Regions from separate parts of the Streptomyces sp. bgisy159 genome, predicted to be linked through region 1. Evidence: riboswitches for the same ligand, from Rfam matches in the RefSeq annotation. Region 1 holds a riboswitch; the other holds the start of a gene.

Region 1 (15,555 bases):
AGGCGCCAGACCTGCCAGGGAAAGGATGCGCAACTGTGATGCCGACCGGGTGAATCCGTTATCCGGACAGGGGAGACCGTCCTCCGGTCGGACGGCCGGTGGAAGCGGGCGCGGTGGAAGGCACTCGGGGCGCACGTCGCGGGGGCGGCAGTGGATAGCCTTGTCGCCCTGAACCATGATTCACACAGGCGGTAGGAAGATGGACTTCCCGGCACAGGCACACCCCCAACCGCACGGCGGCTGGCCCGGCAACGAGTTGGAAGAGGTGCTCTCGGCCTCCCTCGGCGTCCCCGGCGCCGGCGGCCGGATCGTGGAGGTCCTCGGCCGCAGCTTCGTGTGGGTGCCGCTGCCGGGCGGAGGCGGGCCCGACCGCGTCCCGCTGGACCTGCCCACCCTGGAGATCGAGGGCCAGGCCTACGTTCCCGTCTTCAGCTCGGAGGAGCAGTTCCGCCAGGTCGTCGGCGCCCACATGGCGTACGCCATCGCACCGGCCGTGGAGTTCGCCCGGGGCCTGCCCCCGCAGGTGGGACTGGTCGTCAACCCCGACGGCACGGTCGGCGTCCCGCTGCCCCCGCCCGCGGTGGCCGAACTGTGCCGCGCCGGCCGCACCCCCCTCGACGGTCCGGCGACCGGCGGCCGGGTCCGGCTGTCCGAGCCGGACTGGCAGGACGACCCGGTGGACTTCCTCTCCGCCGCAGCCGCCGAGTTCGACGCCACGGGTACGGTCCGCACTGCCCGCCGCTGTCTGGCCGCCGTGGAGACCGACGACCCGGTCCTGTTCGTCGGCGTGGAACTCGCCCACTGGGAAGGCGACCCCCGAGCCCAGCCCCTCGACGCGCTGGGCCGTGCCCTAGGCCGGGTCCCCGTGCCGTGGCCGGTGAGCCTGATCGTGCTGGACGTGGCGGAGGACCCGGTGGCCGACTGGATGCGGCAGCAGGTGCGGCCCTTCTATACGAGGGGGCACTGACCGTACGGGCGGCCCTGAGCCGCCGTCAGGGCAGCGGGGCGGCATCGATGCGCGGCGGCGCCGTCCCGGGGCCGCCCCGGAGGTAAGGGACGAGCCGGGGTCCGGCCGGTATACGCGACCGGTGTCCGTGAGACGGACACCGGGGGATACCGCCGTGGGCGCTTAAGCTGGACCCAAACGCGGGGCAACTGAAGGGGCGGTAAAACGTGAGCGCGAGCGGCACCGCCGCGACCGGCCAGGTCGAGCACATGCTGCGCCAAGTCACGCCCGGGCGCTACGACGCCTACGAGGCGCTCCTCCGGGCACTCGCCACTCCGTCCACCGGCCAGATCTGGATGCTGCTCTGGCACGGCCAGGCCGGCTCCCCCGACGCCCAGTACGGCAGCATGGAGGTCGACGGCCACGGATACGTACCGTGCGTCACCTCCGCCCAGGAACTCGCCGCCAGCGGCTGGAACCGGTCCTACGAGGTGATCGACGGCCTGGACGCCGCCCGCACCCTCTACCCCGACCACCACGGACTGTGGCTCAACCCGCACGCGCCCGGCGGCGGTGTGGGCATCCCCTGGCTGGATCTGCGCCGGATCGCCACCGGCCTGGAGCACCGGCCGGCCGGCCCGCTGCGGCTGTCCGAACCGGCCATCGAGGTCCCCCAGTTCTACGCGCTGCTCGCGCAGAACGCCCACCGCACCCCGGCGCTGCGTTCGCTGCGCCGCGCGTGGGTGCAGCCGGCGCTCGGCGCGCCGTACCTCGCCCTCGGCCTGGATCTGTACGAGGCATCGCCGGCGGCCGTGGACGCGGTGCGGGCGATGATGCAGCAGTCGATGGGCGCCGTGCCCGACGGGCTGCCGGTGTCGACGGTCGCGATGACCGACGACTACGACCCGGTGGTGATGTGGATGCGGGCCAACGCCCGTCCGTTCTACGACCGCGAGGCCCACGCCCCCGTCCCCGCCGCCGGCTACGGCTATCCGGCGCCGGGTTTGGCCTGACCCCGCGCCGGGCCGCCCCGCCGCCGCGTCACGCGGGCGGCTAGGGCCTGTTGCGAAAGTCCCGTCGTCCGCCCGAAGGGCGGGCTTGGCGTCGTCCGGTGCGTGCGATCGCAAGGCGCCGGAGCGCCCGCGTGGCGGAGTCACGTGGGCGCTCCGGCAACGCGGCGAGCGCGCGTGCCGGGCGTCGCCAAGCAGACGGGACTTTCGCAACAGGCCCTAGGTCCGGGCGGTCCGGGTGCCCGAGCCGGTGAAGCCGATGCGGACGAGCGCGTCGGCCGCGTCGCGGTCCAGGAGGACCGCCGAGCCGCAGCCGGCCGGGAGCCGGCCCTGGTCGATGGCGCGCAGCAGTCGGGCGGCGGCCCGGCGGTGGCGCAGGAAGGCGTAGCGCGAGACGCCCCGGCCGCGGGCGCGCTGGCCCGCGCGGGCGGCGTCCGGGGTGACGTCGAGGACCAGCAGGTGCAGCCGGCCGCCGCGGCGGCGCGCCTCGCGGGCCAGCCAGGCCCGCACCCAGCTCTGGGTGCCGCAGTCGTGCACCACCAGGCCCTCGCCGGTGCGCAGGGCCCGGCGCAGCCCGGCGTAGTGGGCGAGGCGGACCAGGGGGCGGTAGAGGGCGTACGGCAGCAGGCGAGGGGCGCGGGTGTCGAAGCGGTCGCGGGTGTCCTGGGAGTCGATGCGCGGGCCGCGCACCGTGCGGCTCATGAGCGTGGACTTGCCGCTGCCCGGCAGGCCGGTGATCACGACGAGGTCGTGGGGACCGAAGAGCAGGGCGCGGGGGCTGTGGCCGGCCCGGGAGCGCAGGTCGCGGACGACCGCTGGGTTCTCCAGGGCGGGGGCGGTGGACTGCTCGGGCAGTGTGAGGCCCGACGTGGTCGCGTAGGCCGTGGTCCTGTTCACGTCATCGTCCTCCCCTGAGGTCACCTGGTGGCCTCCCCGTCGAGTGTAAAGAGAAGGTAATGCCCGGTGCCTCGCGTTTTCGTACGCGTACCGCCACAGCCCGGTTACAGATGCGGCCCTGCCGCGAGGCGGGGCGGCGTGCAATGATGGGCGCGCCAACTGCATACCGGCCGTTTGAATCCGCGCGGGAGAGTTCCCAGCCTGGCTGGGGCGCCGAAGGAGCAAGTCCCTCCCTTGAATCTCTCAGGCCCCGTTACCGCGCGGGCGAGGCACATCTGAAAAGCGGGTCCCCCACCGTGGGGCCCCCACCCAAGGTGCAAGCCGTGCATCGCCCCCGTGGCGGTTTCGGCGAACCTCTCAGGTTCCGATGACAGATGGGGAGGAATGACCTCACTTGTCATCGCCCTGGGAGACGACCGTCCGATGAGCAGCACTGAATCCCGAGAACCGCGCCGCACCGCGCTGGACGCCCTGCACCGTTCGCTCGGCGCGACGATGACCGACTTCGCCGGCTGGGACATGCCGCTGCGCTACGGGTCCGAGCGCGAGGAGCACCTCGCGGTGCGCACCAGGGCCGGGCTGTTCGACCTCTCCCACATGGGCGAGATCACCGTGACCGGCGCCGAGGCGGCCGCGTTCCTCAACCACGCGCTGGTCGGCAACATCGCCTCCGTGGGCGTGGGCCGCGCCCGCTACACCATGATCTGCCAGGCCGACGGCGGCATCCTGGACGACCTGATCGTCTACCGGCTGGACGAGACCGAGGCCGCTTCACCGACCTACATGGTGGTGGCCAACGCCTCCAACGCGCAGGTGGTTCTGGACGCGCTGACCGAGCGGGTGGCCGGCTTCGACGCCGAGGTGCGCGACGACCGGGACGCCTACGCGCTGCTCGCCGTCCAGGGCCCGGAGTCGCCCGGCATCCTGAAGTCGCTCACCGACGCCGACCTCGACGGCCTGAAGTACTACGCGGGACTGCCCGGCACGGTCGCCGGCGTCCCCGCGCTGATCGCCCGCACCGGCTACACCGGTGAGGACGGCTTCGAGCTGTTCGTGAAGCCGGAGCACGCGGTGGAGCTGTGGCAGGCGCTGACGAAGGCGGGCGAGGGCGCCGGTCTGATCCCGTGCGGTCTGTCCTGCCGCGACACCCTGCGCCTGGAGGCGGGCATGCCGCTGTACGGGCACGAGCTGACGACCTCGCTCACCCCCTTCGACGCCGGGCTCGGCCGGGTGGTGAAGTTCGAGAAGGACGGCGACTTCGTCGGCCGTACGGCGCTGGAGGCCGCCGCCGAGCGGGCCGCCTCCGCCCCGCCACGCGTCCTGGTCGGCCTGGTCGCCGAGGGGCGCCGGGTGCCGCGCGCCGGATACCCGGTGGTCGCCGGCGGCCAGGTGGTCGGCGAGGTCACCTCCGGCGCGCCCTCCCCCACCCTGGGCAAGCCGATCGCGATGGCGTACGTCGACGCCGCGCACGCCGCGCCGGGCACGCCGGGCGTCGGTGTGGACATCCGGGGCAGCCACGAGCCGTACGAGGTCGTGGCGCTGCCCTTCTACAAGCGTCAGAAGTAGCCGCGGGCCCGGGTCCGCGTGACCCTGGGCACATCCGCGCTGCTCGTCCCCGCGTTTCGCGGTCCCCCATTCATCAGCACTCCCTCGCGTACAGGAGAATTCAGGCCATGAGCAACCCCCAGCAGCTGCGCTACAGCAAGGAGCACGAGTGGCTGTCGGCCGCCGAGGACGGCGTGTCGGCGATCGGCATCACGGAGCACGCGGCCAACGCGCTCGGCGATGTCGTCTTCGTCCAGCTCCCCGAGGTCGGTGCCACGGTGACCGCGGGTGAGACCTGCGGCGAACTGGAGTCGACCAAGTCGGTCTCCGACCTGTACTCCCCGGTCAGCGGTGAGGTCACCGAGGTCAACGAGGACGTGGTGAACGACCCGTCGCTGGTGAACTCGGCCCCCTTCGAGGGCGGCTGGCTGTTCAAGGTCCGCGTCACGGACGAGCCGGCCGACCTGCTCTCCGCCGACGAGTACGACGCCCACATCGCCGGCTGAGGAGACGTATGTCCGTCCTGAACACGCCCCTGCACGAGCTCGACCCGGAGGTCGCCGCCGCGGTCGACGCCGAGCTGCGCCGCCAGCAGTCCACGCTGGAGATGATCGCCTCGGAGAACTTCGCCCCGCTGGCGGTCATGGAGGCGCAGGGCTCGGTCCTGACCAACAAGTACGCCGAGGGCTATCCGGGCCGCCGTTACTACGGCGGCTGCGAGCACGTCGACGTCGCCGAGCAGATCGCGATCGACCGGCTCAAGGAGCTGTTCGGCGCCGAGTACGCCAATGTGCAGCCCCACTCCGGTGCCTCCGCCAACCAGGCGGCCCTGTTCGCCCTCGCCCGGCCCGGCGACACCATCCTGGGCCTGGACCTGGCGCACGGCGGTCACCTGACCCACGGCATGCGGCTCAACTTCTCCGGCAAGCAGTTCGACGTGGTCGCCTACCACGTGGACGACGCGGGCCTGGTGGACATGGCCGAGGTGGAGCGCCTCGCCAAGGAGCACCGCCCGAAGGTGATCATCGCCGGCTGGTCGGCGTACCCGCGGCAGCTGGACTTCGCCGAGTTCCGCCGGATCGCGGACGAGGTCGAGGCCTACCTGTGGGTCGACATGGCGCACTTCGCGGGTCTGGTGGCGGCCGGGCTGCACCCGAACCCGGTGGAGTACGCGGACGTGGTGACGTCGACGACCCACAAGACGCTGGGCGGTCCGCGCGGCGGCATCATCCTGGCGAAGAAGGACTTCGCGAAGAAGCTGAACTCGTCCGTGTTCCCGGGCTTCCAGGGCGGTCCCCTGGAGCACGTGATCGCGGCGAAGGCGGTCTCCTTCAAGGTCGCGGCGAGCGAGGAGTTCAAGGAGCGCCAGCGGCGCACGGTGGAGGGTGCGCGCATCCTCGCCGAGCGGCTGACCGCGCCGGACGCCCGCGAGGCCGGGGTGAACGTGCTGTCCGGCGGTACGGACGTGCACCTGATCCTGGTCGACCTGCGCGAGTCGGAGCTGGACGGTCAGCAGGCCGAGGACCGTCTCCACGAGGTCGGCATCACGGTCAACCGCAACGCCGTGCCCAACGACCCGCGTCCGCCGATGGTGACGTCGGGCCTGCGGATCGGCACGCCCGCGCTGGCCACCCGGGGCTTCACGGCCGAGGACTTCGCCGAGGTCGCGGACGTGATCGCCGAGGCCCTGAAGCCGTCCTACGACGTGGAGTCCCTGAAGGCCCGGGTCACCGCCCTGGCCGACAAGCACCCGCTGTACCCCGGCCTGAGCAAGTAGCAGTTCCCCGGTGGGGGCACCCGACGACGTGTGCCCCCACCCTTTTTTAAGGAGTTCCCGTGGCCATCTCGGTCTTCGACCTGTTCTCGATCGGCATCGGCCCGTCGAGCTCCCACACGGTCGGCCCGATGCGTGCGGCCCGCATGTTCGCCCGCCGACTGCGCGGCGAGGGCCTGCTGTCCTGCGTCGCCTCGGTCCGCTCCGAGCTGTACGGCTCGCTGGGCGCGACCGGGCACGGCCACGGCACGCCCAAGGCGGTGCTCCTCGGACTGGAGGGCGACTCGCCGCGCACGGTGGACGTCGAGACGGCCGACGAGCGGGTGGAGGCGATCAGGGCCACGGGGCGGCTGCGCCTGCTGGGCGAGCACGAGATCCCGTTCTCCTACGACGACGACATGGTGCTGCACCGCCGCAAGGCGCTGCCGTACCACGCGAACGGCATGACGCTGTGGGCGTACGACGCCTCCGGCGCCGAGCTGCTGTCGAAGACGTACTACTCGGTCGGCGGCGGGTTCGTCGTGGACGAGGACGCGGTCGGCGCGGACCGCATCAAACTGGACGACACGGTCCTGAAGTACCCCTTCCGCACGGGCGACGAGCTGCTGCGGCTGACGCGGGAGACCGGTCTGTCGATCTCCTCGCTGATGCTGGAGAACGAGCGGGCCTGGCGGACTGAGGAGGAGATCCGCGCGGGTCTGCTCGACATCTGGCAGGTGATGCGGGCGTGCGTGTCGCGCGGCATGACCCGCGAGGGCATCCTGCCGGGCGGTCTGCGGGTGCGCCGCCGGGCGGCGATGACGGCCCGGCAGCTCCGGGCGGAGGGCGATCCGCTGGCGCACGCCATGGAGTGGATCACGCTCTACGCGATGGCCGTGAACGAGGAGAACGCGGCGGGCGGCCGGGTGGTGACCGCCCCGACGAACGGCGCGGCCGGCATCATCCCCGCGGTGCTGCACTACTACATCGACTTCGTGCCGGGTGCCGACGAGGACGGTGTGGTCCGCTTCCTGCTGGCGGCCGGCGCGATCGGCATGCTCTTCAAGGAGAACGCGTCCATCTCCGGCGCCGAGGTCGGCTGCCAGGGCGAGGTCGGCTCCGCGTGCTCGATGGCCGCGGGCGCGCTGGCCGAGGTGCTCGGCGGCTCCCCGGAGCAGGTGGAGAACGCGGCCGAGATCGGCATGGAGCACAACCTCGGCCTCACCTGCGATCCGGTCGGCGGCCTGGTCCAGATCCCGTGCATCGAGCGCAACGGCATGGCCGCCGTGAAGGCCGTGACCGCCGCCCGCATGGCGATGCGCGGCGACGGCTCCCACAAGGTCTCCCTCGACAAGGTCATCAAGACCATGAAGGACACCGGCGCCGACATGTCGGTGAAGTACAAGGAGACGGCGCGGGGCGGTTTGGCGGTCAACATCATCGAGTGCTGAGAGCAGGGGCTCTGGACAGCGCTTCCGTACCGGGGCAGTTACAGGCCTGGGCCGACTGATGGGTTCCCGGCAGACGACCTCACCACCGGGCAGGCGCTCATGCCGTCCCCTTCCGGATGCCCAGGCCCGTGACATAGGCGGCCTGGCCGTCGAGGAACCCGTCGGCGTACAGCTTCCTGGGCGCGAACACCGCGGTCAGGGTCAGACGCCACTGGGATCTCTCCACGTCGTGGTCCACCAGGGAGTGGGTGGCGCCGGGGTAGCGCGTGATCTTCAGGGACGTGGGCGGCAGTGCCTCACGGTAGACGGCCTCGGTCTCGGCGACGTCCACGTTCACGTCATGGCCGGCCAGCACCAGCAGGACGGGCGTGCCTCCCATCGCCCGCAGGTCCGCGGTCGCGTCCGACCTGTAGTTCCTGGTGACGAACGACCAGCGTGCGGGCGTCATCGCGTCCACGTCACCGACCGCTCTCCGGTACTCGGAGTAGGACGCCTCACGCTCCAGCAGGCGCAGGGTGGTCGCCCGGCGGCGCAGTGCCGCTTCCTTCTCCTCGGCAGTGGCGCCGTCGCGGTCCAGCTCGGCGAGCAGGTTGTACCGGCCCTGGCGCAGCCAGTTGACCGCCGGGGAGACGGCGATGACGAACTGCAGGCGGGGGTCGCGCGCGGCGACCTTGGGCAGCACCCAGCCGGCCTGGCTCGCTCCCCACAGACCGATGCGCCGCCCGTCGATGTCCGGGCGGCCACGTGCCCAGGCCACGGCGGCCCGTGTCTCCTCCGCCCGGTCCTCCATGCTCTGGGCCAGCCAGTCGCCCTGCGAACCTCCGATTCCCGGCTTGCTGAACGACAGCGAGGCGTACCCGGCACGGGCGAAGGCCTCCCACATCGGCCGGTAGAACGTCTCATGCGTCGCGTCCACTGGTCCGTCGCCGTGGACGAAGACGACCAGGCCGAACGGCCCGTCACCCCTCTCGGGCAGGGCGAGCACGCCCTGCAGGAGCTTTCCCTCGTGCCACAGCGACACCTTCTCCTCCCGCAGCGCGTAGGTGTTCTGCCACGCCACCACCCCCGCTAGGGCGGCGGTCACCACCAGAGCGCCCACCAGCGTCCACACCATCCGGCGCGCTGCGCGCCGCCTGGGCATCCGAAATCTCACGAACAGACCCCGCCTTCGAATCGGTTGTTTCTTTAACGCTCGTTGCTAGAATGAACGTACTTGATCCGATCAGGCAAGCGGATCGTGCACCGTGATCCGACTGCGGGAGGAGCGGCATGGAGACGCCGAAAGGCAGGCCGACGGCGGAAACCGGCGGGCCGGTGGTGCGCCGGAACGTGCGCAGGGGCGAGGAGGAGCGGGTGTCGGCGCTGTACTGGGAAGCGTTCGGCCGCAAGCTGGCGCCAGCCCTCGACCCGCCTGCGGTGGGGCGCCGGTTCATCGCGAACCACCTGCATCACGACCGGGGCATCGTCGCGCTCGACGGGGAGCGGGTGGTCGGCGTGGCCGGATACCGGCTCAGCGGCCGTGCGTTGACCGGCGGTGGCGTGACGGACGTTCTGTCGACCTACGGACTGTTCCGGGGCCTGCCCCGCCTCGCGGTCCTCACCCTGTTCGAGAGGACGCCTGCCGACGGTGAACTGGTCATGGACGGAATCGCCGTGGACGCGACACACCGTGGGAGGGGTATCGGCAGCCTGCTGCTGAAGGAGATCGCGGCCGTGGCGGCCGACAACGGCTGCCGCCGGGTCCGCCTGGACGTCATCGACGTCAACCCCCGCGCCAGGGCACTGTACGAACGGCATGGCTTCGCCGCCGTCCGCACCGAGAAGACCCCCTACCTGCGGCGCCTGTTGGGCTTCGGTGCGGTCACGACCATGCACCGTGAGATCACATCGGCGGACGCGACGGAAGAAGGACGAGAGCGGTGAACGCGCACACACCCGCGCCCCCGGCCGACGACCCGGCCGGCCCGACGGAGATCCCCACTCGGCTGCTCGTGCACGCCCTCGTCCGCGAGGACGGAACTGTCGACGCCGAACAGCTCTACACCGTCGCCCGTCTGATGGGCATGACCGACCAGCAGGTCAGACTCTGCGTCAGACGCCTCGTCGGCGAAGGACGCTTCACCCAGGAGGGCCGTGGCCGCAAGGCCACACTGCGCGCCGTCGCCGACGTCAGCGGGTCCCTGGCACCGGACGCCGCGTATGTCCGCCACGCCTACCGGCAGGATGCCGGGCTCGCCCCATGGCCCGGCACGTGGCACCTGTTCGCCTTCGCCGTTCCCGAACCCCGTCGCGCCGCCCGCGACGCACTGCGCGAGCACCTCCTCCACCTCGGCGCGGCAGCCGTCCAGAGCGGCCTGTACGTCACCGCCAACCCCGTCGCCGAACTCGTTCGGGCTCACGCCGCCCGCCTCGGCGTCCTCGACACGCTCACCTGCCTGACGACCACCGACCTACGCATCGGCGACACCACCGAACCTCGGGCGCTCGCGGCCGCCCTGTGGCCCCTGGACGAGATCGCCGCCCGGCACACCCACCTCGCGGCCTTCGCCGAAGCCCGCCTCGACCGCCTCACCCGCGGGCCGGAACCCTCGGACGCGGAACGGCTCACCACCACCGTGGAACTCGCCGCCCGCTTCACCTCGGCGATGGCCCCCGATCCCCTCCTGCCTCCCGAACTCCTGCCCCAGCCCTGGCCCGGCAGCCGCGCCCGCCGCCTGACCGCCGACTGCTGGCGCCGTCTCCGCGCCCCCCGGCCGGCCGGCCACACCCCGGACCTGCGCCTGTTCGCGCTGTACTCCGACGCGCTGGGCCCGGCAGACGACGGGTAGAACCCCGGAAGAGGCGAGTAGCGAGCGCAGCCACTGACGCCACAGCCCGCGACATGGCCGGACCGCTGCGGGTGCTGGGCAAGGGCCGGGCCCCCCACTCAGGCGCGGAAGTCCGCCGGGCGTTCCGGGGACGCCTCGGCGAGGGCCGCGGTGACCTCGGCGACGCCGCCGCGCAGGCCGTAGACGGGGGTGCCGGGCTGCTGGCGCCAGGAGTCGTCGAGGCCGCCGGCGTCGACGGTGTCGAAGCCGAGTTCGTCGATGAGGGCGCGCACCGTGGCCTTGGCCTGCTCGTCGTCACCGGCGACGGGGAGCGCCCCGCGGTCGGCGGCGCCCGCGGGGCGGGGGCCGTCCAGGATGTCCTGGGCGTAGGTGCCGTTGAACGCCTTGACGACCGGGTGGCCGATGCGGCGCTCGGTCCAGCGGCTCTCGGTGAGGCCCTCGTCCTCGATCTCGGCGATCCGGCCGTCGCGCTGGCTCGGGTAGTAGTTGCCGGTGTCGATGACCGCGACCCCGTCGGCGGCCTCGGCGAGCAGGTCCTTCGGCAGGTCCGGGACGGCCTTCAGGGGGATCGCGACGACCACGACCTCGGCGCCCCGCGCGACGTCCGCCACGTCGAGGGGGGTGGCCCCGGTCTCCTGCGCCAGATCCTTGAGCGTGTGCGGGCCGCGCGAGTTGGCGACCGAGACGTCGTGCCCGAGCGCGGTGAGCCGCCGGGTCAGGTTGCCGCCGATGTTGCCCGCGCCGATGATGCCGATCTTCATGCCGGTCCCTCCAGGGGTTTCATGCACGCGCATATAATGGACGGTACTCGTCAACCCCAGGGGTACCCGGCGCATTCCCCGTCCGCCACCGACGACGGGGCCGGCCGCCAGAAGGCACCGGAAGGGTCACCCGGCCGGACGTCCACGTCCCGGCCGGGTGCCCCCCCGGCGACCGGTCACTTGCTCAGGTACGCCCAGAACTCGTCGAAGGAGAGGACCTTGTCCCCGTTGAGGTCCCGGGTCTTGATGATGGCCTCGGCGACTTCGTCGGTGACGTTCCAGTCACCGCCCTGGGCCAGGGCGGTCTTGAACTCGGCGGCGGTGATGACCCCGTCGCCGTCCGCGTCGATCCGCTGGAACTGCTTGCGCGCTTCTTCGATGTCCGCCACCGAACCGCCCCTTATATCCCGTAACTGTCATGTGCAGGCATGATTGCCGCAGGTCAGATTAACGGGCCGCGCGGACCCGCCGTACGGCACCCGGTCGAGGAGGGGCGATGGAAACCCTGCGGGGCATTCTGGACGCGGCGGCGCGGGGCGTCTTCCCCGAGCCCGACGGAGGAATCACGGTCGTGCCGCAGCCGTCGGCCCGGGACGCGGGGGTGGTGTCCTTCACCGCGCACTCGGTCGTCTTCACCGACGAGGACCCCCGCTGGGTGCGCCGGGCGCTGGCCGCGAGCGACTGCGATCCGCTCGCCGCGAGCATGAACCCGCGGTTCCTGGCCGCGTTCCTGGAGCGGACGTGCCGGGTCACCGAGTGCGTGGACGCGGTGCTGGTCGGCACCCCGCTGGCGGGTGAGCCGCCGGTGGTGCTGAAGGAGGTCACGGACCCGGGGCACCCGCGGATCGCGTACGCCCTCCGGCGGCGGGACGCAGTGCGCGCCTGGACGGCCGAGGCGGGCGGGGTGCTGGTGATCGGCCGGGGCGTGGCGGGCCGCCTGGAGGTGTCGGTGGAGGTCGGCGCGGACGCACGGCACCGGGGGCTGGGGCGGTCACTGGTGACCGCGGCCCGGCACCTGGTCGCCGAGCCGCTGTGGGCGCAGGTGGCACCGGGGAACGCCCGCAGTCTGCGGGCGTTCCAGGCGGCGGGCTACCGTCCGGTGGGCTCGGAGGCGCTGCTGCGCCCGCGCTGAGCCGGACCGGCCGGACCGGGTCAGCGGAAGATGCCGGTGTGGCCCAGCGAGTAGCGGCCCGGCTGCGGGTAGACCGCGAGGCCGTGCGGGCCGCTGCCGACCTTGATGCGGGCGAGCTGTTCGCCGGTGCGGGTGTCGATGGCGTACACCTCGGCGTCGTAGCGCCCGGACAGCCACAGGACCTTGCCGTCGGCCGAGACGCCGCCCATGTCGGGGCTGCCGCCGTGCGGCAGCCGCCACTTCTTGGTCAGCTTGTTCTGCGTGAAGTCGAAGACGGAGATCGTGCCCTCGCCCCGGTTGGAGACGTACATCTCGCGGGAGTCGCGGCTGACGTAGAGGCCGTGGGCGCCCTTGCCGGTGGGCAGCAGCTCGGGGGTGGCGAAGGTGTCGCCGTCGAGGACCCACATGCCGTCGGCCACCATGTCGGCGATGTAGAACCGCTTGCCGTCGGGCGAGACCTTCACGTCCTGCGGCATGGCCCCCTTGAACGGCAGTTTCTGCTGTCCGACCACCGTCATCTTCTCGGTGTCGACCTTCAGCAGTTCGCCGCTGAACTCGCAGGAGACGATGAAGTAGCGTCCGTCGAGCGAGAAGTCGGCGTGGTTGACGCCGTAGCAGGTGACCGGTTCGGTCTTGACCCGCTTCATGGTGTGCGGGTCGCGGAAGACGAGTTCACGGTCGAGGGAGGCCATCACGACGGCGTACTTGCCGTTGGGCGTGAAGTACAGGTTGTAGGGGTCGTGCACCTTCACCGGGTCGCCCGCCTTGCCCGTGCTGGGGTCGATGGGGGTGAGGGTGTGGCCGCGGTTGTTGTTGACCCACAGGGTCTTCAGGTCCCAGGACGGCACGACGTGCTGGGGCTGGCGGCCGACCGGAATGGTCTCGATGATCTTGTATGTCTTCGGGTCGATGACCGAGACGGTGTCCGACTCGGTGTTGGGGACGTAGACCCGCGAGGGGAAGTCCTTCACCACCGGGGAGAGCCGGTTCGGCCGGTCGGCGGCGTACACGTCCTTCGGGTCGAGGACCGGGGGCATGCCGGGCAGCCCCTGGACGGCCGGCTTCTCGACGGGCGGGGGCACGGCGGCCCTGGTGGCCTCGGCGGTCCGGTGCCGGGTCTCGCTGCCGCAGCCGGCGAGCACGGCGAGGGCGGTGAGCGCGGCCGTGGCGGTCAGGGTCCGGGTGAGGAGGGTGGGACGCATCAGCTGAGCAGCTCCGTGGTGGTCACCGCGCGCAGTCCGCGGCGGTCGAGTTCTTCCAGCAGGTCGGGGAGGGCGGCGACGGTGTCGGCGTACCCGAAGTGCAGGCTCACCACTGATCCGGGGCGGATCTCGGCGAGGACCTTGCGGGTGACGGCGGGGGCGCCGGGCGCGGTGAAGTCGAGGGAGTCGACGTCGTACGAGAGGACGTGCGGATAGCCCGCGGCTTGGGCGAGGCGGGTGACGAGCGGGGAGGCGCGGACGGCGCGCGAGGGCCGGAACCAGGTGCCGATGGATCCGGTGAGGCGGCTCAGCCGCTCGGCGCAGCCGGCGATCTCCGCGCGGGCCTCGGCCTCGCTCATGGCGTTGATGTCGAGGTGGCGGTGGGTGTGGTTGCCGAGGTCGTGACCGCCGTCCAGGACGCGGCGGGCGAGAGCGGGGTGGGCGTCCAGCCAGGTACCGACGGCGAGGACGGTGAGCCGGGCCCCGTGCCGTTCGGCCTCGGCGAGGACGGCCCGGGCGGTTCCCGGATCGCCGCCGCCGTGGAAGGTGAGGGCGACCCGGGGACGGTCGCGCGGGCCGTGGTCGATCTGGCCGGGCTGCCCGGGGAAGCGGCGCGGGGCGAGGGCCGCCGGGGCGCGGGCCGGGGCGGGCGCCCGGGAGGTGGCCGCGGACGCCTCGGAGGGCGCGGCCCGGCGGTCGCCGGCGCTCCCGGCTCGGGAGCACCCGCCGGCGAGAGAGCCGGCGGCGACCAGCCCGGCGCCGGTCCGCAGGGCGGTGCGGCGGTCGGTGGGAGTCACCCGCACCATTTAAGGCGCAAAGCGGTGCAAAACGGGCCATTCACCCACCCGGGGGCAGGGGCGCCGCCGACGCGGCGCCTCAGCCCACGCCCCCGACCGCCGGCCCCGTACTCCCTCAGTCGGCCACCCGCAGCAGCAGCACCGTCCGGGCCGGGACGGTGATCTCGGTACCGCCCCGGTGGGTCACCCCCGCGTCCGCCCCCTGCTCCTCCCCCGACGTGTCGACCAGCACCTCGTACGTCAGGGCCCACGGCGGCCCGGGCAGCACGAAGCTCACCGGCCGCTCCCCGGCGTGCAGCACCGCGAGGAAGCTGTCGTCGCGGATCGGGGCGCCCCGCTCGTCCCGGCCGGGGATGTCGCGGCCGGAGAGGTACATGCCGAGGGTGGCGGCGGGGGCGTACCAGTCGCCCTCGGTCATCTCGGTGCCGCGCGCGGTGAACCAGGCGAGGTCGCGCAGGCCGTCCGCCGAGTGCGCCCGGCCGGAGAAGAACGCCCGGCGGCGCAGCACCGGGTGCCGGTGGCGCAGTGCGATCAGCCGTGAGGTCAGGTCGAACAGGGCCCGCCAGCCGGGCTCCGCCAGCAGACCCCAGTCGATCCAGCTGATCTCGTTGTCCTGGCAGTAGGCGTTGTTGTTGCCGCGCTGGGTGCGGCCCATCTCGTCGCCGGCGACCAGCATCGGCACGCCGGTCGACAGCAGCAGCGTGGTCAGCAGGTTGCGGACCTGCCGGCGGCGCAGGGCGCCGGTCCGGCCGTCGTCGGTCTCGCCCTCGGCGCCGCAGTTCCAGGACCGGTTGTCGTCGGTGCCGTCCCGGTTGCCCTCGCCGTTGGCCTCGTTGTGCTTGCGCTCGTACGACACCAGGTCGCGCAGGGTGAAGCCGTCGTGCGCGGTGACGAAGTTGACGGAGGCGTAGGGCCGGCGGCCGCCCCAGGCGTACAGGTCGCTGGAGCCGGACAGCCGGTAGCCCATCTCGCGCACGTCGGGCAGCGCGTGGCGCCAGAAGTCGCGCACGGCGTTGCGGTAGCGGTCGTTCCATTCGGTCCACAGCGGCGGGAACGCCCCGACCTGGTAGCCGCCGGAACCGACGTCCCAGGGCTCGGCGATCAGCTTCACCCGGCGCAGCACCGGGTCCTGGGCGATCACCGCGAGGAACGGCGAGAGCATGTCGACGTCGTGCATGGAGCGGGCCAGGGCCGCCGCGAGGTCGAAGCGGAAGCCGTCGACGCCCATCTCGG
Region 2 (15,555 bases), on a different contig from region 1:
CTCTGTGGCTGCACGGCGACTGCGGCTCCGACGGCACGACGGGCAACCCCGCCGCCGACGACCTGCTGATCCCGCTGGCCCCGACGCTGCCCGGCATCGCGGCCCACCGCCCGCACCGAGTCGCCGACCTCCTGCCCGCACTCACCCTGCGGGTCTCGCCGGCGCCCCTGCTCTCCGCCTGACGGGCCCGCTCTCCCCCAGAGCCGCCGACGGGCCCGCCGTCCCCTCGACGGGCCCGCTGTCCGCCTGACGCGCCCGCGCTTGGCCGACCGGGCCCGGGTCCGCCCGGCCGGCCGGACCGTCAAGACCCCGTGCCCCGCCACCGCGGCCCCGGTGACGGGGCACGGTGCCGTACGGCCGCGTATCCGCCGAACCCGCCGCCGCGGCTCTTTCGAGCGCGACACCCGATTCGCCACCTTCCCGACCACCCACCCCCGGCCCGTCTCCGTCGCGGCCCCGGCCCCTCTCCGTCGCGGCTCGGATGCGGCCCCCGCCGCGCCCCCACCGCACCCCCGGCCCTAGGTGACTAGCCCCATCCGGCCCCCCGAAACCACCCGAAGTGACGGTGCTGCGGCGATGAACCGCCCGGGCGGGTGACGCGTCATGAACCTGTGAGAAGCGGTGCTGCGAAATACCTGCGGAACGACGCCCGGAGGGCAACACTGGGTTCCGACCGACTTATCACAACGGGGGGCGGCCATGAACGACGCTTCACGCCGCGGGACAGCCACGACACACACTCCACACACCACGCCAGAGCGAGAGATCCCTTCCATGTGCCAGCATCAGCCACCGTGCCCGACAGCCGACTCCGCCGACCGGGAATCCGCCCGGCTCGTGGCGCACCACCCCGAGCAGGGCTGGAGCCTGCTGTGCAACGGCGTCCTCCTGTTCGAGGACACCGGTGAGCTGCTGCCGGACGGCCGGGTCATCGCCCCGCACCGCCCGCTGGAGACCAGCCGGGTCGCGACGGCCGCCTGAGCGGCCCGGGCGGCGGACCCGCCCGACGACATCCGGGGCCGGACCGCGGGCCACCTCCGCGCGCCGGCCCCGAACCGTGCCGCCGCCCGGTCACCCAGCGTGTCGTGAGCCTCGTCTTCCGTACGCCTTCCCAGAGCCGACCGATTTCCGGAAGGATTCTGGAAGTTTCGGCACGGGGCCGGGGCATCCTGCGACGGAGGTGGGCAGCGTGGGCGACGGGGGCGACGCGGCAGCGCGGGAAGACGTGGCAGCGCGGGAAGACGGGACCGACGTCGTGCCCGGACCTCCCGCACCCCCGCGAAGCGCACCGCCCGCCGCCCCGCCCCGGCCAAAGGCGCCCGCCCAGAAGGTCACCATCACCGAGATCGCCCGTGCGGCCGGAGTCTCCGTGCCCACCGTGTCCCGGGTGGTCAACGGGCGTTCCGACGTCTCCCCCAGGACCCGGGCCCGGGTCGAGGAACTGCTGCGCCGGCACGGCTACCACAAGCGTGCCGCCTCCCCGGCCCGCACCCCCACCCTGCTCGACCTGGTCTTCAACGACCTGGACAGCCCGTGGGCGGTGGAGATCATCCGGGGCGTGGAGGAAGCCGCGCACGCGGCCGGTGTGGGCACCGTGGTGTCGGCGATCCACGGCCGGTCCGGCGCCGCCCGCGAGTGGATGCGCAATCTGCGGTCCCGCGCCTCCGACGGGGTCATCCTGGTGACCTCGGCGCTGGAAGCCACTCTTCACGAGCAGCTGCGCGTCCTCGGCGTGCCGCTGGTGGTGGTCGACCCTACGGGCTCCCCGGGCGTGGACACGGCCACCGTGGGCGCCGCCAACTGGTCCGGCGGGCTGGCCGCCACCCGGCATCTGCTGGCGCTGGGGCACCGCAGGATCGGACTGATCGCGGGTCCGCCCCGGCTGCTGTGCTCCCGGGCCCGCTTCGACGGCTACCGGGCGGCCCTGGAGGGTGCGGGCCTGGCCGTCGAGGACTCCCTGGTGGTGCCCGGCGACTTCCGCCCCGAGTCGGGCTTCGCGGGCTGCACCGCCCTGCTCGGTCTGTCCCGGCCGCCGACCGCGCTGTTCGCGGCCAGCGACCAGATGGCGCTCGGCGCGATCGAGGCGCTGCGCCGCCGCGGGCTGCGGGTGCCGGAGGACATGAGTGTGGTCGGCTTCGACGACCTCCCGGAGGTGCGCTGGTCCGCACCGCCGCTCACCACCGTGCGTCAGCCGCTGGCCGACATGGGCAAGCTGGCCGCCCGTACGGTGCTGCGCCTGGCGCGCGGTGAGCAACCCGACTCGCCCCGTGTGGAACTGGCCACGGAACTGGTGGTGCGGTCGAGCACCGCACCACCCAATCCCCGCTGAACGGTCCTACCTCTTCTTCAGCGCCTCGCGGATCGCGTGGTACGCCGGCTTCGGCCGCAGTTCCTCGTCCCACGGCAGGGCCGCTCCCTGCCCGTCGAAGACCGCGGGGATCCACGAGTACTTGTCCGTGTAGTCCCAGATGGTGATGCCCACACACCGCCGCACCGCGAGGCACGCCCGGGTCAGCTGCCGGTACCAGTCGGCCTGCTGGGCGAGCTTGTCGTCGGTGGCCGGAAGGATCATCCGTACGTCGACCTCGGTGAGCGCGGTGTCCAGGCCGAGCCGGGCGAAGCGGCGGAGGTTGTCCTCCAGGGTCGTCGGATAGCCGTACTGGAGGGCGAGGTGGGCCTGCATGCCGAAGCCGTGCAGCGGGACGCCCTGGGCCCTGAGCTCCTTGGCCAGCTTGTGGTAGGCATCGCTCTTGGGGCCGATGGCCTCGACGTTGTAGTCGTTGAGGTACAGCTTGGCCCAGGGGTCGGCCTCATGGGCCCAGCGCAGCGCGTCGGCGATGTAACCGGGGCCGAGCGTCTTGTAGAAGATGCTCTCCCGGTAGGTGCCGTCCTCGTTGAACGCCTCGTTGACGACGTCCCACGAGTAGACCTTGCCGCGGTAGTGGCGTACCTCGGTCTGGATGTGGTTCTTCAGAACGGCGCGCAGCTCCTCGGCCGTCCATTCCCTGCTGGTGAGCCAGTCGGGCAGCTGACTGTGCCAGACGAGGGTGTGGGCGCGCACCCTCTGGTGGTGGGCGCGGGCGAGATCGACGATCTCGTCGCCGGCGCTCCAGTCGAAGACGCCCTGCCGCGGCTCGGTGGCGTACCACTTCATGCCGTTGCCGGGGGTGATCATGTCGAACTCGCGGCCCAGGATCTTCGTGTAGGCGGTGTCGGTGAGTTCGGGGTTGTCGGTGGCGCTGCCGAAGTAGCGGCCGTGCCGGTGGGCGAGGTCGGCGAGGGTGTGCGGCTTCCGGTCGTGGGCCTGGGCCGCCGGGCCGGCCGCGACGCCGGTGGCGACGAGGGCGGCGGCGAGGAATCCGGCGAGTTTGAGCCGGGTGCGGGTGGTGCCGGGCATGGTGCGACTCCTCACGGTCAGGGGGCGTGCGGGCGAGCCGTACGTGGGTGCGCGGCGCCGGTCATCCCTTCGTCGCGCCGGCGGTGAGGCCACCGACGAGCTGGCGCTCGGCGACGGAGTAGAAGGCCAGGGCGGGCACCATGGCGAGGACGAGGTAGGCGAAGACGCGGGCGTACTCGGCCGAGTACTGGCCCTGGAACTGCTGCACGCCGATGGGGATGGTCCACCACGTGGAGTCGGTGAACACCAGCAGCGGCAGGAGGAAGTTGTTCCAGCTGCCGACCACGGCCAGCACGGAGACGGTGCCGAGGGCGGGACGGGCCATCGGCAGCAGGACCCGCCAGAAGAACCCGAGCGGACCGCAGCCGTCGAGGGTGGCCGCCTCCTCCAGCTCCGCCGGGATCTCCCGGAAGAAGCCGCGCAGGATGACGATGGTCATCGGCAGTCCGAAGGCGGCCTGCGGGAGGATCACGCCGAGCGGGTTGTCCAGCAGTCCGAGCGAGCGCAGCAGCAGGAACAGCGGGAGGGCGGCCACCGCGAACGGGAACATCAGCCCCAGGGTGAACAGGGTGAACAGGGCTTCGCGTCCCCGGAAGGCGAAGCGGGCGAAGGAGAACGCGGCGAGGGCGGAGACCGCGACCACGACCACCGTCGTGCCGATCGCGATCAGGGTGCTGCTGCCGACCAGCCGCCAGAAACCGCCGGTGCCGAGGATGTCCGTGTAGTTGGACGTGACCCAGGACTCGGGCAGGCCGACCGGATTGCGGGAGAGTTCGTCGGTGGTCTTGAAGCCGGACAGGACGGCGTAGAGCAGGGGCACCGCCATCAGTGTCCCGACGGCTACCAGGACGAAGTGCAGCGGAAACGTACGGACGCGGGTACGGGTACGGCGATCGGCGCCGGCGCTCATGAGCCGCCTCCTCTCAGGGTCGTGCCGGCCCCCGCCAGGTCGCGGCGGAGCACGAACCGCTGGTAGGCGAGGGCGAACACGAGGCAGATGACGAACATGGCGACGCTGATCGCGCTGGCGTAACCGACCTGGTAGCGCTTGAAGCCGTACTGGAACATGGTCACGGCCAGCGTCTCGGAGTGGTGGTCGGGGCCGCCCGCGGTGGTGACCCACACCAGGTCGAAGAGCTGGATCGAGCCGATGACGGAGAGGAAGACGCTGATGCGCAGGGTGGGCGCGAGCAGCGGCAGGGTCACATGGCGGAAGCGCTGCCAGGGACCGGCCCCGTCGATCAGGGCGGCCTCGGTCAACTCGGCCGGGATGGACTGCAGTCCGGCCAGGTAGAGCATCATGTGGAAGCCGAAGTACTTCCAGATCATCACAAGGAAGAGGGTGGCCATGACGGTGGACGGGTCGGCGAACCACTGTCCGCCGAGGCCGTCCAGGCCGACCGTGCCGAGGACCTGGTCGGCCAGTCCGTCGTCCGGCGCGAAGATCATGCCGAACAGCACGCCGGTGATCGCCTCGGAGAGGATGTACGGCGCGAAGAACAGCATCCGGTACACGGCCCGGCCCCGGATCCGCTGGTTGAGCGCGACCGCCAACGCCAGCGCGAACGGCAGCTGGACGGCGACCGAGAGCAGGACCAGGACCAGGCAGCGCCACAGGTCGCCCAGGAAGACCGGGTCCTCGAGGAGGCGGGTGAAGTTGTCGGCGCCGATGTAGTCCTCGGGCATGCCGAAGCCGCCCCAGCGGAAGAAGGCGGCGTACAGCGCGAACATCATCGGCAGCAGCACCAGTGTGCCGAACAGCACCAGCGCGGGCACCTGGAGGCCGACGGCGGTCAGCCAGTTCCGGGTGCGCCGCCGGTCCCGGCCCGGGGACGTACCTGCGGCCGGGGGCGGCGGCGCGGTGCCGGGGCCGCTCCGCTTGTCCGGGAGGAAGGTCGACGTCATCGCCTGCTACTGCTCTTCCTTCGCGACCTTGGTGATCGACTCGGTGACCTGCTGCGGGGACTTGGAGCCGGCGATGAGGGCGGCGACGCTGTCGTTGACCTCCTGGCCGACGGCGGGCGCGTACGCCTGGTCGAGGTAGAGCTGGAAACCGGTGGCCGCCTTCAACTGCGTCTGCACGGCCTTGAGGTTGCGGTCGGTGAGCGCCTTCTCCGCGGCCGGGACGACGGGCAGCGCGCCGGTCTTCTCGACGAGTTCGGTGTCGGTGGTCTCGGACGCGAAGAACTTCAGGAAGTCGTACGCGGCCTGCGGGGCCCCCTTGCGCAGGGCGTGCCCGCCGCCTCCGCCGAACACCTCGGTGAGGGCGCCCTTGCCGCCCTCCACCTCCGGGAAGGGGAAGAAGCCGAGGTCGTCGCCGAGCCCCTTGCCGGCGTCGGCCTCGACGACCGGCGCCCACTGGCCCATGAGTTCCATGGCCGCCTTGCCGTTGCCGACGGCGGCGGCCTGACCGGTGGGGCTGGAGTAGGCGGCGCCGAGGAAGCCCTTCTGGAACGGCTGCAGATCGACCAGTTCCTGGAGGTGCTGTCCGGCCTGGACGAAGTCGTCGCCGGTGAAGTCCCTCTCCTCGTCGGCCTTCTCCAGGGCGGACGCGCCCGCGGTGCGCATCGACAGGTAGGCCCAGTAGTACATGCCGGGCCACTTCTCCTTGCCGGCGAGGGCGAGCGGCGTGATCCCGGCCGACTTCAGCCTGCGCACGGCGTCCAGGAAGCCGCTCCAGGTGGTGGGCGGGGCGCTGATGCCGGCCTTCGTGAAGAGCGCCTTGTTGTACCAGAAGCCGATCATGCCGATGTCGAACGGTATGCCGTACGCCTTGTCGTCGATCAGGTACGGCTCCTTGGCGACCGGCAGCAGACCGTCGGCCCAGGGCTTGGTCCCCTCGGTGAGGTCCTCGACGAGCCCGGCGTCCACCTGCTGCTTGAGCACCCCGCCGCCCCAGGTGTGGAAGATGTCCGGCAGCTTCCCGGAGGCGGTCAGCGCGGTCATCTTCGACTTGTAGGCGTCGTTCTCCAGCTGAACGATCTTGACCTTGACATGGGGGTTCTCGGCCTCGAACTTCTTGGCGAGCGCGGCCCAGACGTCCTTGGTCGGCTGGGTGGTGGAGATGTTCCACCACTCGATGGTGGTCGTCCCCGACGACCCGCCGTCCGAGTCGCCGCCGCAGGCGCTCAGTGCCGTCATGGTCGCACCGGTCGCGGCGGAGGCCACCAGAAATCCGCGGCGGGACAGTGACGGGTGGGCCATCATGCGCTCCTTGGGTAGGTGCGGGACGGCGCACTTCGTGGGGCGCCGCCCAAGTGGGCGCGAAAGTTTCGCAGTTGATCCAGAAACCTTCGCTGCTGCCGCACCCTAGAGACAGCGCGCGGAGAGAGGCAACCCCTTGAACACAGCGAATCCACCTCTGACCGTGAGGCGAGGACGGACTTCGGGATCGAAACATTCGACGTACGCGGCGACCCTTACGAGGGCAGGGGCGCGTCGGGGTGGACGCGTCGACCGGGCCCCGCCGCCGTCACGTCAGGGGGCCGGACCCGCCCTCCGACGGGGCTATCGTGACCGGCATGCAGTCCTACACGATCGGCCAGGCGGCCCGGCTCCTCGGCGTCAGCCCGGACACCGCGCGCCGCTGGGCGGACGCGGGCCGGGTGGCCACCCACCGGGACGACAGCGGCCGCCGGCTCATCGACGGCAAGGCCCTGGCCGCGTTCTCCGTCGAACTCGCCCGCACCGACGCCGGCCCGGAGGACGACGCCCCCCACACCTCGGTCCGCAACGCCTTCCCCGGCATCGTCACCGCCATCAAGCTCGGGGACATCGCCGCCCAGGTGGAGATTCAGGCCGGCCCACACCGTCTGGTCTCCCTGCTGACCCGCGAGGCCGTCGAGGAACTGGGGCTGGAGGTCGGCATGGAGGCCACGGCACGGGTGAAGTCGACGAACGTCCACATCGACCGCGCCTGACGGCACCCCACGGCCGGCATCGGGCGACCGCATCGGACCGACCGCGCCGCACCGGGCGCGCCACACCGGGCGTCCTGGCCGACCGGCCCCTCCGACCGCAGACGGCCCCACCTCGGCACCGACCGGCGGCACCGAAGCCACCGGCGTACTCGGTCACTCCCGCACATGCACACCTACAAGACCCATCCACCCCGCTTATGCGATGCCACAGATGACACGAGCCTCGCAGATGCGGCAGTATCGTCACGCCGAGTCCGTGAACCGAGGAGTTGACCGTCGTGCCGACCTCTTCCCCGCTCCGCGCCCGGCGACCACTGCGGGTGACCGGCGCGGCGGCCGCGGCGCTGCTCGCGCTCGGCGCGCTGAGCGCCTGTTCCGCCGACGGATCCGCAGACCCGGCCGCCGGTGACGGGGCGTCCGGCCCCTCGGGCACGATCACCGTGTTCGCCGCCGCCTCCCTCAAGGAGAGCTTCGAGAAGCTGGGCGCGGAGTTCGAGCGGCAGCACCCCGGCACCGAGGTCGTGCTCAACTTCGGAGGCAGCGACTCCCTCGCGGCCGGCATCACCGGCGGCGCCCCCGCCGACGTGTTCGCCGCCGCCAGCACCCGGACGATGAAGACCGTCACGGACGCCGGGGCCACCGCCACCGCGCCGGTCACCTTCGCCCGCAACCGGCTGGAGATCGCCACCCTGCCGGGCAACCCCGACGGGATCACCTCGCTGAAGGACCTCACCGGACCGGGCCTGAAGGTCGTCCTGTGCGACAGGACGGTGCCCTGCGGCGCGGCGGCGCAGAAGGCACTTGACGCGGCGGGCCTGGAGCTGACCCCGGTCTCCTACGAGCAGGACGTCAAGAGCGCCCTGACCAAGGTCACCCTCAAGGAGGCCGACGCGGCGATCGTCTACCGCACGGACGTGCGCGCGGCGGGCGACAAGGTGCGGGGCGTGGACTTCCCGGAGGCGGCGGGCGCCGTCAACGACTACCCCATCGCCCTGCTGGAGAACTCCCGCAACACCGGCACGGCGAAGGCGTTCATCGCCCTGGTCCGGTCCACCGAGGGCCGACGGACCCTCGCCGAGACGGGGTTCCAGTCGCCATGACCCCGCCGGCGAAGACCAGAGGGGCGAGGGCGCCCTCCCCGCGACGCCCGGGCGTCCCCCTCCCCCTGCTGCTCCCCGCCCTGCTCGGCCTGGCCTTCCTCCTGCTCCCCCTGCTCGCCCTCCTGGTGCGCGCGCCCTGGAGCAGCCTGCCGGAGCAGCTGACCGGCGCACAGGTGTGGGAGGCCCTGCGCCTCTCGCTGATCTGCGCCACGGCGGCAACGGCGGTGAGCCTGGTGCTGGGCGTGCCACTGGCCTGGCTCCTGGCCCGCACCCGGTTCCCCGGCAGGGGGCTGGTGCGAGCGCTGGTGACCCTGCCCCTGGTCCTGCCGCCGGTCGTGGGCGGAGTCGCCCTGCTGCTCGCGCTCGGCCGCAACGGAGTGGCCGGCCGGTGGCTCGACTCCTGGTTCGGGATCACCCTGCCCTTCACCACGACGGGTGTGGTGATCGCGGAGGCGTTCGTGGCGATGCCGTTCCTCGTCATCAGCGTCGAGGGCACCCTGCGCGCCGCCGACCCCCGCTACGAAGAGGCCGCCATGACGCTGGGCGCCTCACGCTTCACCGCCTTCCGCCGGGTCACCCTCCCCCTGGTGGCCCCCGGTATCGCCGCCGGCGCGGTCCTGGCCTGGGCGCGCGCCCTCGGCGAGTTCGGCGCCACGATCACCTTCGCCGGCAACTTCCCCGGCCGTACCCAGACCATGCCCCTGGCCGTCTATCTGGCCCTCCAGAACGACCCGGAGGCGGCGATCGCGCTGAGCCTGGTCCTCCTGGCGGTCTCGATCGCGGTCCTGGCAGCCCTGCGAGACCGCTGGCTGAGGACCCCATGAACCGCCACCAGCGCCCCCGAGCCCCCTTCCCGGGTCCCCAGGGCCCCCGCCCCGACGACGGCCTGCGCGCGCACCTGGTCGTCACCCGTCCGGCCTTCCACCTCGACATCGCCCTCACCGCCGCCCCCGGCGAGGTCGTCGCCCTCCTGGGGCCCAACGGCGCCGGCAAGACGACCGCGCTGCGTGCCCTCGCCGGCCTCACCCCGCTCACCGCCGGTCACCTCCACCTGGACGGCGCCCCCCTGCACGACACCCCGCCCGAATCCCGTCCGGTGGGCGTCGTCTTCCAGGACTACCTGCTCTTCCCCCACCTCACCGCCCTGGACAACGTCGCCTTCGGCCCCCGCTGCAGGGGCGCCACCAGGAGCGAGGCCCGCGGCCGGGCCGCCGCCTGGCTCGACCGCATGGGCCTCGCCGACCACGCCGCCACCAAGCCCCGCCACCTTTCCGGCGGCCAGGCCCAACGCGTCGCCCTGGCCCGCGCCCTCGCCACCCACCCGCGCCTGCTCCTCCTGGACGAACCGCTGGCCGCTCTGGACGCGCGCACCCGTCTGGAGGTGCGCGCCCAGCTCCGCCGCCATCTCGCCGAGTTCGAGGCGGTCGCGGTCCTCGTCACCCACGATCCCCTGGACGCGATGGTCCTGGCCGACCGCCTGGTCGTGGTGGAGCGCGGTCGCGTCGTCCAGGAGGGCGCCCCTTCCGACATCGCCCGCCGTCCCCGCAGCGACTACATCGCCCGGCTCGTCGGCCTGAACCTCTACCGGGGCCACGCCGACGGCCATACCGTCACCGTGGACGGCGGCCCCGCCGTCACCACCACCGAACAGCTCACCGGCCCGGCGTTCGTCGCGTTCCCGCCGAGCGCCGTCACCCTGCACCGCGCACGGCCCACGGGCGCCAGCGCCCGCAACCTGTGGCGCTGCGAGGTGGCGGGCCTGGAGACGCACGGCGACCGGATCCGCGCCGACCTCACCGGCGACCTGCCGCTCGCCGCCGACCTCACCACGGTCGCCGCCGCAGAGCTCGACCTGCACCCGGGCGCCGGGGTGTGGGCGACCGTCAAGGCGACGCAGACCCACGCGTACCCGGCCTGACCGCCCCTGTGCCGCTACGGTGAGTGCCCATGACGCTGAGCATCCGCAACCAGTTCCCCGGCACGGTCACCTCCGTCACCCCCGGCGGTGTCATGGCCACCGTCGGCGTCCTGCTGACCGGCGGCCGCCACCTCACCGCCGCGATCACCCTGGAGGCCGCCGAGGAACTGGGTCTGGCCGAGGGCTCCGCCGTGCGCGCACTGGTGAAGTCCACGGAGGTGTCCCTGGCGACGGAGCCGGTCGCCGGCCTGTCGATCCGCAACCAGCTCCCGGGCACGGTCGCCGAGGTGTCCACCGGCGCCGCCATGGCCTCGGTGAAGGTCGCCGTCGACGACGGCACCCGGCTCACCGCCGCGATCACCAAGGACGCCGCCGTGGACCTCGCCCTCACCGCCGGCACCCCGGTCGTCGCCCTCATCAAGGCCACCGAGGTCGGTCTCGCGACCCCGTGACACGCCGAGGGCCCCCACCCGGCACGGGTGGGGGCCCTTCACGATGGGATCAGTCCTCGTACGCGTCCAGCGGCGGGCAGGAGCACACCAGGTTCCGGTCACCGAACGCCTGGTCGATCCGGCGCACCGGCGGCCAGTACTTGTCGGCGGCGGAGACACCGCCCGGGAAGACGGCGTCCTCGCGCGCGTACGCGTGCGTCCATTCCCCGCCGAGCGCGGCGGCGGTGTGCGGGGCGTTGCGCAGCGGGTTGTCCTCGGCCGGCCACTCGCCCGTGCCCACCTTCTCGATCTCCGCGCGGATCGCGATCATCGCGTCGCAGAACCGGTCCAGCTCGCTCAGGTCCTCCGACTCGGTGGGCTCGATCATCAGCGTGCCGGCCACCGGGAAGGACATCGTCGGCGCGTGGAAGCCGTAGTCGATCAGGCGCTTGGCGACGTCGTCGACGCTCACCCCGGTCGCCTTCGTCAGCGGCCGCAGGTCGATGATGCACTCGTGCGCGACCAGCCCGCCCGGCCCCGTGTACAGCACCGGGTAGTGCGGCTCCAGCCGCTTGGCGACGTAGTTGGCGGACAGCACGGCGACCTGGGTGGCCCGCTTCAGCCCCTCGCCGCCCATCAGCCGCACGTAGGCCCAGGAGATCGGCAGGATGCCCGCGGAGCCCCACGGCGCGGCCGAGACCGGCCCCACGCCGGTCTCCGGTCCGGCGGCGGGCTGCATCGGGTGGTTCGGCAGGTACGGCGCCAGGTGCGCGCGCACCGCGACCGGGCCGACGCCCGGGCCGCCGCCGCCGTGCGGGATGCAGAACGTCTTGTGCAGGTTCAGGTGGGACACGTCTCCGCCGAAGTGCCCGGGCTTGGCCAGGCCGACCAGGGCGTTCAGGTTGGCGCCGTCGACGTACACCTGCCCGCCCGCCTCGTGCACCCGGCCGCAGATGTCGGCCACGTGCTCCTCGAACACGCCGTGCGTCGACGGGTAGGTGATCATCAGCACGGCCAGCTCGTCCCGGTGCCGCTCGATCTTCGCCCGCAGGTCGTCGACGTCGATCTCGCCGTCCTCGGCGGTCTTGACGACGACGACCTTCATCCCGGCCATCACGGCGCTGGCGGCGTTGGTGCCGTGCGCGGACGACGGGATCAGGCACACCGTCCGCTGCTCGTCCCCGTTGGCCCGGTGGTACCCGCGCACGGCCAGCAGTCCGGCCAGCTCGCCCTGCGAACCGGCGTTCGGCTGGAGGGAGACCTTGTCGTACCCGGTGACCTCGGCGAGACGTTCCTCCAGCTCGCGGATGAGCGTGAGGTAGCCCGCCGCCTGCTCGGCCGGCGCGAACGGGTGCAGCTGCCCGAACTCGGGCCAGGTCACCGGCTCCATCTCGGTGGTCGCGTTGAGCTTCATGGTGCAGGAGCCCAGCGGGATCATGCCCCGGTCCAGCGCGTAGTCGCGGTCGGCGAGCCGGCGCAGGTAGCGCAGCATCGCGGTCTCGGACCGGTGCTGGTGGAAGACGGGGTGCGTGAGGACCTCGTCGTCGCGCAGCAGCGCCGCCGGAAGGGCGTCCTCGACGGCCGCGTCCAGCGCCTCGACGTCCCCGTCGACCCCGAACGCCGCCCACACCGCGGCCAGCTGGGCGCGCGTGGTGGTCTCGTCGCAGGCGGCCGAGACGTGGTCGGCGTCGACCAGGCGCAGGTTGACGCCGTTCTCCCGCGCGACCGTGACGACCTGGGCGGCCTTACCGGACACCCGCGCGGTCACGGTGTCGAAGAACCGCCCGTGCACGACCTCGACGCCGCCGGCGGCGAGCCCCGCGGCCAGGATCGCGGCGTACCGGTGCGTGCGCCGCGCGATCGTCCGCAGCCCTTCGGGCCCGTGGTAGACGGCGTACATGCCGGCCATCACCGCGAGCAGCACCTGCGCGGTGCAGATGTTGCTGGTCGCCTTCTCCCGGCGGATGTGCTGCTCACGCGTCTGCAGCGCCAGCCGGTAGGCCCTGTTCCCGTCCGCGTCCACGGACACGCCCACGAGCCGCCCGGGCAGGCTGCGCGCGAACTTCTCATGGACGGCCATGTAGCCGGCGTGGGGTCCGCCGAAGCCCATCGGCACACCGAACCGCTGTGTGGTGCCGACCGCGATGTCCGCGCCGAGCTCGCCCGGGGACTTCAGCAGGGTCAGCGCGAGCAGGTCGGCGGCGACGGTGACCAGCGCACCGAGGTCGTGCGCCTGGGCGATGAGCGCCTCGATGTCGCGCACCGCGCCGGACGCGCCGGGGTACTGGATCAGCACACCGTTGATCTCCCGCGCGGCGATGTCGGCGGGAATGCCCTCGCTGAGGTCGGCGACGACGACCTCGACGCCGGTCGGCTCGGCGCGGGTCTCGATCACGGCGATGGTCTGCGGCAGCGCGTCCGCATCGACCAGGAACAGGCCCTTCTTGTTCCTGCCCATGCGCCGGGACAGTGCCATGGCCTCGGCGGCGGCCGTGCCCTCGTCCAGCAGGGACGCGCCGGAGGTGGGCAGCCCGGTGAGGTCGGCGACCATCGTCTGGAAGTTCAGCAGCGCTTCCAGCCGCCCCTGGGAGATCTCCGGCTGGTAGGGCGTGTACGCCGTGTACCAGGCCGGGTTCTCCATGACGTTGCGCAGAATGACCGGCGGGGTGAACGTGCCGTGGTAGCCGAGGCCGATCATCGAGCCGAGGACCTGGTTGGAGTCGGCGAGCGAGCGCAGCTCGGCGAGCACCTCGGCCTCGGTGCGGGCGCCGGGAAGGTCCAGCGCGTCGGCGTTCTTGATGACGTCCGGGACCGCGGCGGCGGTCAGTTCGTCCAGCGAGCCGTACCCGACCTGGGCGAGCATCTTGGCCCGCGCCTCCTGGTCGGGCCCGATGTGGCGCTGCTCGAAGGGGATCCCTTGCTCCAGTTCGGAGAGCGGAGTGCGGTGGGCGGTCATGGCGGAGGCCTCCTGGTCTGACGCGACCTTCGAGGGACACCACGGCGCAGGTGTCCCGACGGCCTCCCCCTCTGTCATCTCAACCTGAGAGCTTCACCGGGGCGCCCGCGGGCGGCCGGTTTTCACCGTCGGTGAGAGCGGAAGCCGTCGACACCCGCCCTGCTTTCCAGAGTGACCTCGTCCGTGCGGTACGTGAGCCTGAGAGATTCCGGGGAGGATTTGCTCCTTCGGCGCCTCCGATGGTGTTCCGGAGGACTCTCCCGCACGGGGTCAGCAGCCGCTTGTCAGCCTACCAGCGAGGTCAACGCCGCAGCTTTCGAGTGGCCATCGCGCTGATTGTGCTCTTTTGTAGTGCTTACGGATGAGTTGCGACCATGTGGAGGGACCGTGCGCACCGACATCGATCCGCGCTACCTGATCGGCCGCAAGGCGTTCGACCGCAATGGCACCAAGATCGGCACGATCGACGAGGTCTACCTCGACGACGCGACCGGTGTTCCGGAGTGGGCGGCCATACGCACCGGCCTGTTCAGCAGGGACGCCTTCGTCCCGCTGGAGCCCAGCGAGCTGATCGAGGGCGCCCTGAGGATCCCCTACGACCGCGCCCTGATCAAGGACGCGCCCGACTTCGGGGTGGGCCGCCACCTCTCCCCGGAACAGGAGCTCCAGCTCTACCACCACTACGGCCTCGACGTGGCCGGTCCGTCCGCGCTCGCCGACCGCGACTTCGGGCACCTGGCCGGCGACACGGACGAGTCCTAGTCGCCCCGGCGGACGCCCCCGCACTGCCCGATCAGCGCCGCGAGGATTCCCTCCGGGTCGTACAGGGCCCGTGCCCCGCCGGAGACGACGCGGCGCGTCCCCGCGTCCACGGGGTCGGTGGCGGCCCAGGCCGGCGAGCCGACGCCCAACTCGATCTCCAGCCCCGAGCCGTCGGCATACCGCCACTCGGTGATGGGCCCCCAGCTTCTCGTCCGCACCGGTTCTCCGAGGCCGAGACCGGCGCCGAGAGCGCTTCCGTCGGCGTACCGCGCACGGTGGGTCGTCAGCAGGACCAGATCCACGTCGGAGTCCATCCGCGCCTCTCCCCGCGCACACGATCCGACGAGCAAGAGCCCCACCACGTCCGCCCGCCCCGCGGCCCACCGCGTGACCCGCTCGCACACCCGGCCGATCTCACCGGCCCGCTCCGGTGACACATCCGTCCCGGTCATGTGACGGCCCTCCCCTCGACCCCGTCGTGCGGCACCCGCTCCGCCCCCTTCGGAGGCTTGGCAGCCGACCCCGTCCGCGCCTCTCCCCGCACGGACGGCCGCGTCCTCTCCCCCGCACCGGCCTGCGGCTCCCGGGCCTCACCCGTCTCCGGCCTCTCCGGCACCAGGGGCAACGGCTCCGCCGGCTCCAGGTCCGGATCGTCGGCCCGGAACGTGCGCACCCGCCCCGGCACCCGGTCCGTCGGCGTCTCGAACCGCACGGTCACCCGTCCGAGCCCGCTGCCCTGCACCCATCCGTGCCCGAACTCGGCGTGCCGTACATCGTTCCCCGGGCGCCAGTGGTGCTCGGACGGCGTCGGCCCGGCCGGTTCCGCCTCCTCCCCCGGCGCCTCTTCCTCCGGCCCGTCGGCACCCTCCTCGGCGGCCTGGGCGAACAGGTCCTCCTGGGTGTAGTCGGCGAGGCCCGAAACCCCCACGCCCAGCAGCCGCACTCCGCCGGTCGTGTCGACGGAGTCCAGCAGCCGGGCCGCCGCCTCGCGCACCACCGCCGGATCGTCGGTGGGTCCGCGCAGCGTCTCGGAGCGGGTGAGCGTGGAGAAGTCGTACCGCCGCACCTTCA

The links. Region 1 has a riboswitch for glycine ahead of gcvT (glycine cleavage system aminomethyltransferase GcvT). Riboswitches for the same ligand answer to the same signal wherever they lie in the genome.
Region 2: linked by a shared signal. The riboswitch ahead of gcvP (aminomethyl-transferring glycine dehydrogenase) and the one ahead of gcvT (glycine cleavage system aminomethyltransferase GcvT) in region 1 are both predicted to bind glycine.

Annotation. Positions count from the first base shown of each region.
Region 1 is NZ_JBYIQX010000026.1:25,930-41,484, reverse strand. It holds gene AC3ET3_RS23510 (enhanced serine sensitivity protein SseB) at 200-967, shown strand; gene AC3ET3_RS23505 (enhanced serine sensitivity protein SseB C-terminal domain-containing protein) at 1,174-1,959, shown strand; gene AC3ET3_RS23500 (AAA family ATPase) at 2,176-2,853, opposite strand; glycine riboswitch at 3,029-3,122, shown strand; glycine riboswitch at 3,123-3,237, shown strand; gene gcvT (glycine cleavage system aminomethyltransferase GcvT) at 3,277-4,419, shown strand; gene gcvH (glycine cleavage system protein GcvH) at 4,527-4,904, shown strand; gene AC3ET3_RS23485 (serine hydroxymethyltransferase) at 4,913-6,175, shown strand; gene AC3ET3_RS23480 (L-serine ammonia-lyase) at 6,235-7,602, shown strand; gene AC3ET3_RS23475 (alpha/beta hydrolase family protein) at 7,700-8,743, opposite strand; gene AC3ET3_RS23470 (GNAT family N-acetyltransferase) at 8,872-9,525, shown strand; gene AC3ET3_RS23465 (PaaX family transcriptional regulator C-terminal domain-containing protein) at 9,522-10,430, shown strand; gene AC3ET3_RS23460 (NADPH-dependent F420 reductase) at 10,529-11,191, opposite strand; gene AC3ET3_RS23455 (EF-hand domain-containing protein) at 11,368-11,580, opposite strand; gene AC3ET3_RS23450 (GNAT family N-acetyltransferase) at 11,688-12,323, shown strand; gene AC3ET3_RS23445 (YncE family protein) at 12,344-13,525, opposite strand; gene AC3ET3_RS23440 (polysaccharide deacetylase family protein) at 13,525-14,331, opposite strand; gene glgX (glycogen debranching protein GlgX) at 14,438-15,555, opposite strand, start outside.
Region 2 is NZ_JBYIQX010000015.1:146,046-161,600, forward strand. It holds gene AC3ET3_RS17440 (hypothetical protein) at 1-182, shown strand, start outside; gene AC3ET3_RS17445 (DUF5999 family protein) at 775-981, shown strand; gene AC3ET3_RS17450 (LacI family DNA-binding transcriptional regulator) at 1,337-2,329, shown strand; gene AC3ET3_RS17455 (endo-1,4-beta-xylanase) at 2,336-3,397, opposite strand; gene AC3ET3_RS17460 (carbohydrate ABC transporter permease) at 3,459-4,307, opposite strand; gene AC3ET3_RS17465 (carbohydrate ABC transporter permease) at 4,304-5,302, opposite strand; gene AC3ET3_RS17470 (extracellular solute-binding protein) at 5,309-6,601, opposite strand; gene AC3ET3_RS17475 (TOBE domain-containing protein) at 6,919-7,317, shown strand; gene modA (molybdate ABC transporter substrate-binding protein) at 7,596-8,417, shown strand; gene modB (molybdate ABC transporter permease subunit) at 8,414-9,241, shown strand; gene AC3ET3_RS17490 (ABC transporter ATP-binding protein) at 9,238-10,335, shown strand; gene AC3ET3_RS17495 (TOBE domain-containing protein) at 10,365-10,787, shown strand; gene gcvP (aminomethyl-transferring glycine dehydrogenase) at 10,837-13,722, opposite strand; glycine riboswitch at 13,899-13,995, opposite strand; gene AC3ET3_RS17505 (PRC-barrel domain-containing protein) at 14,110-14,484, shown strand; gene AC3ET3_RS17510 (nucleotidyltransferase domain-containing protein) at 14,481-14,936, opposite strand; gene AC3ET3_RS17515 (DNA polymerase IV) at 14,933-15,555, opposite strand, start outside.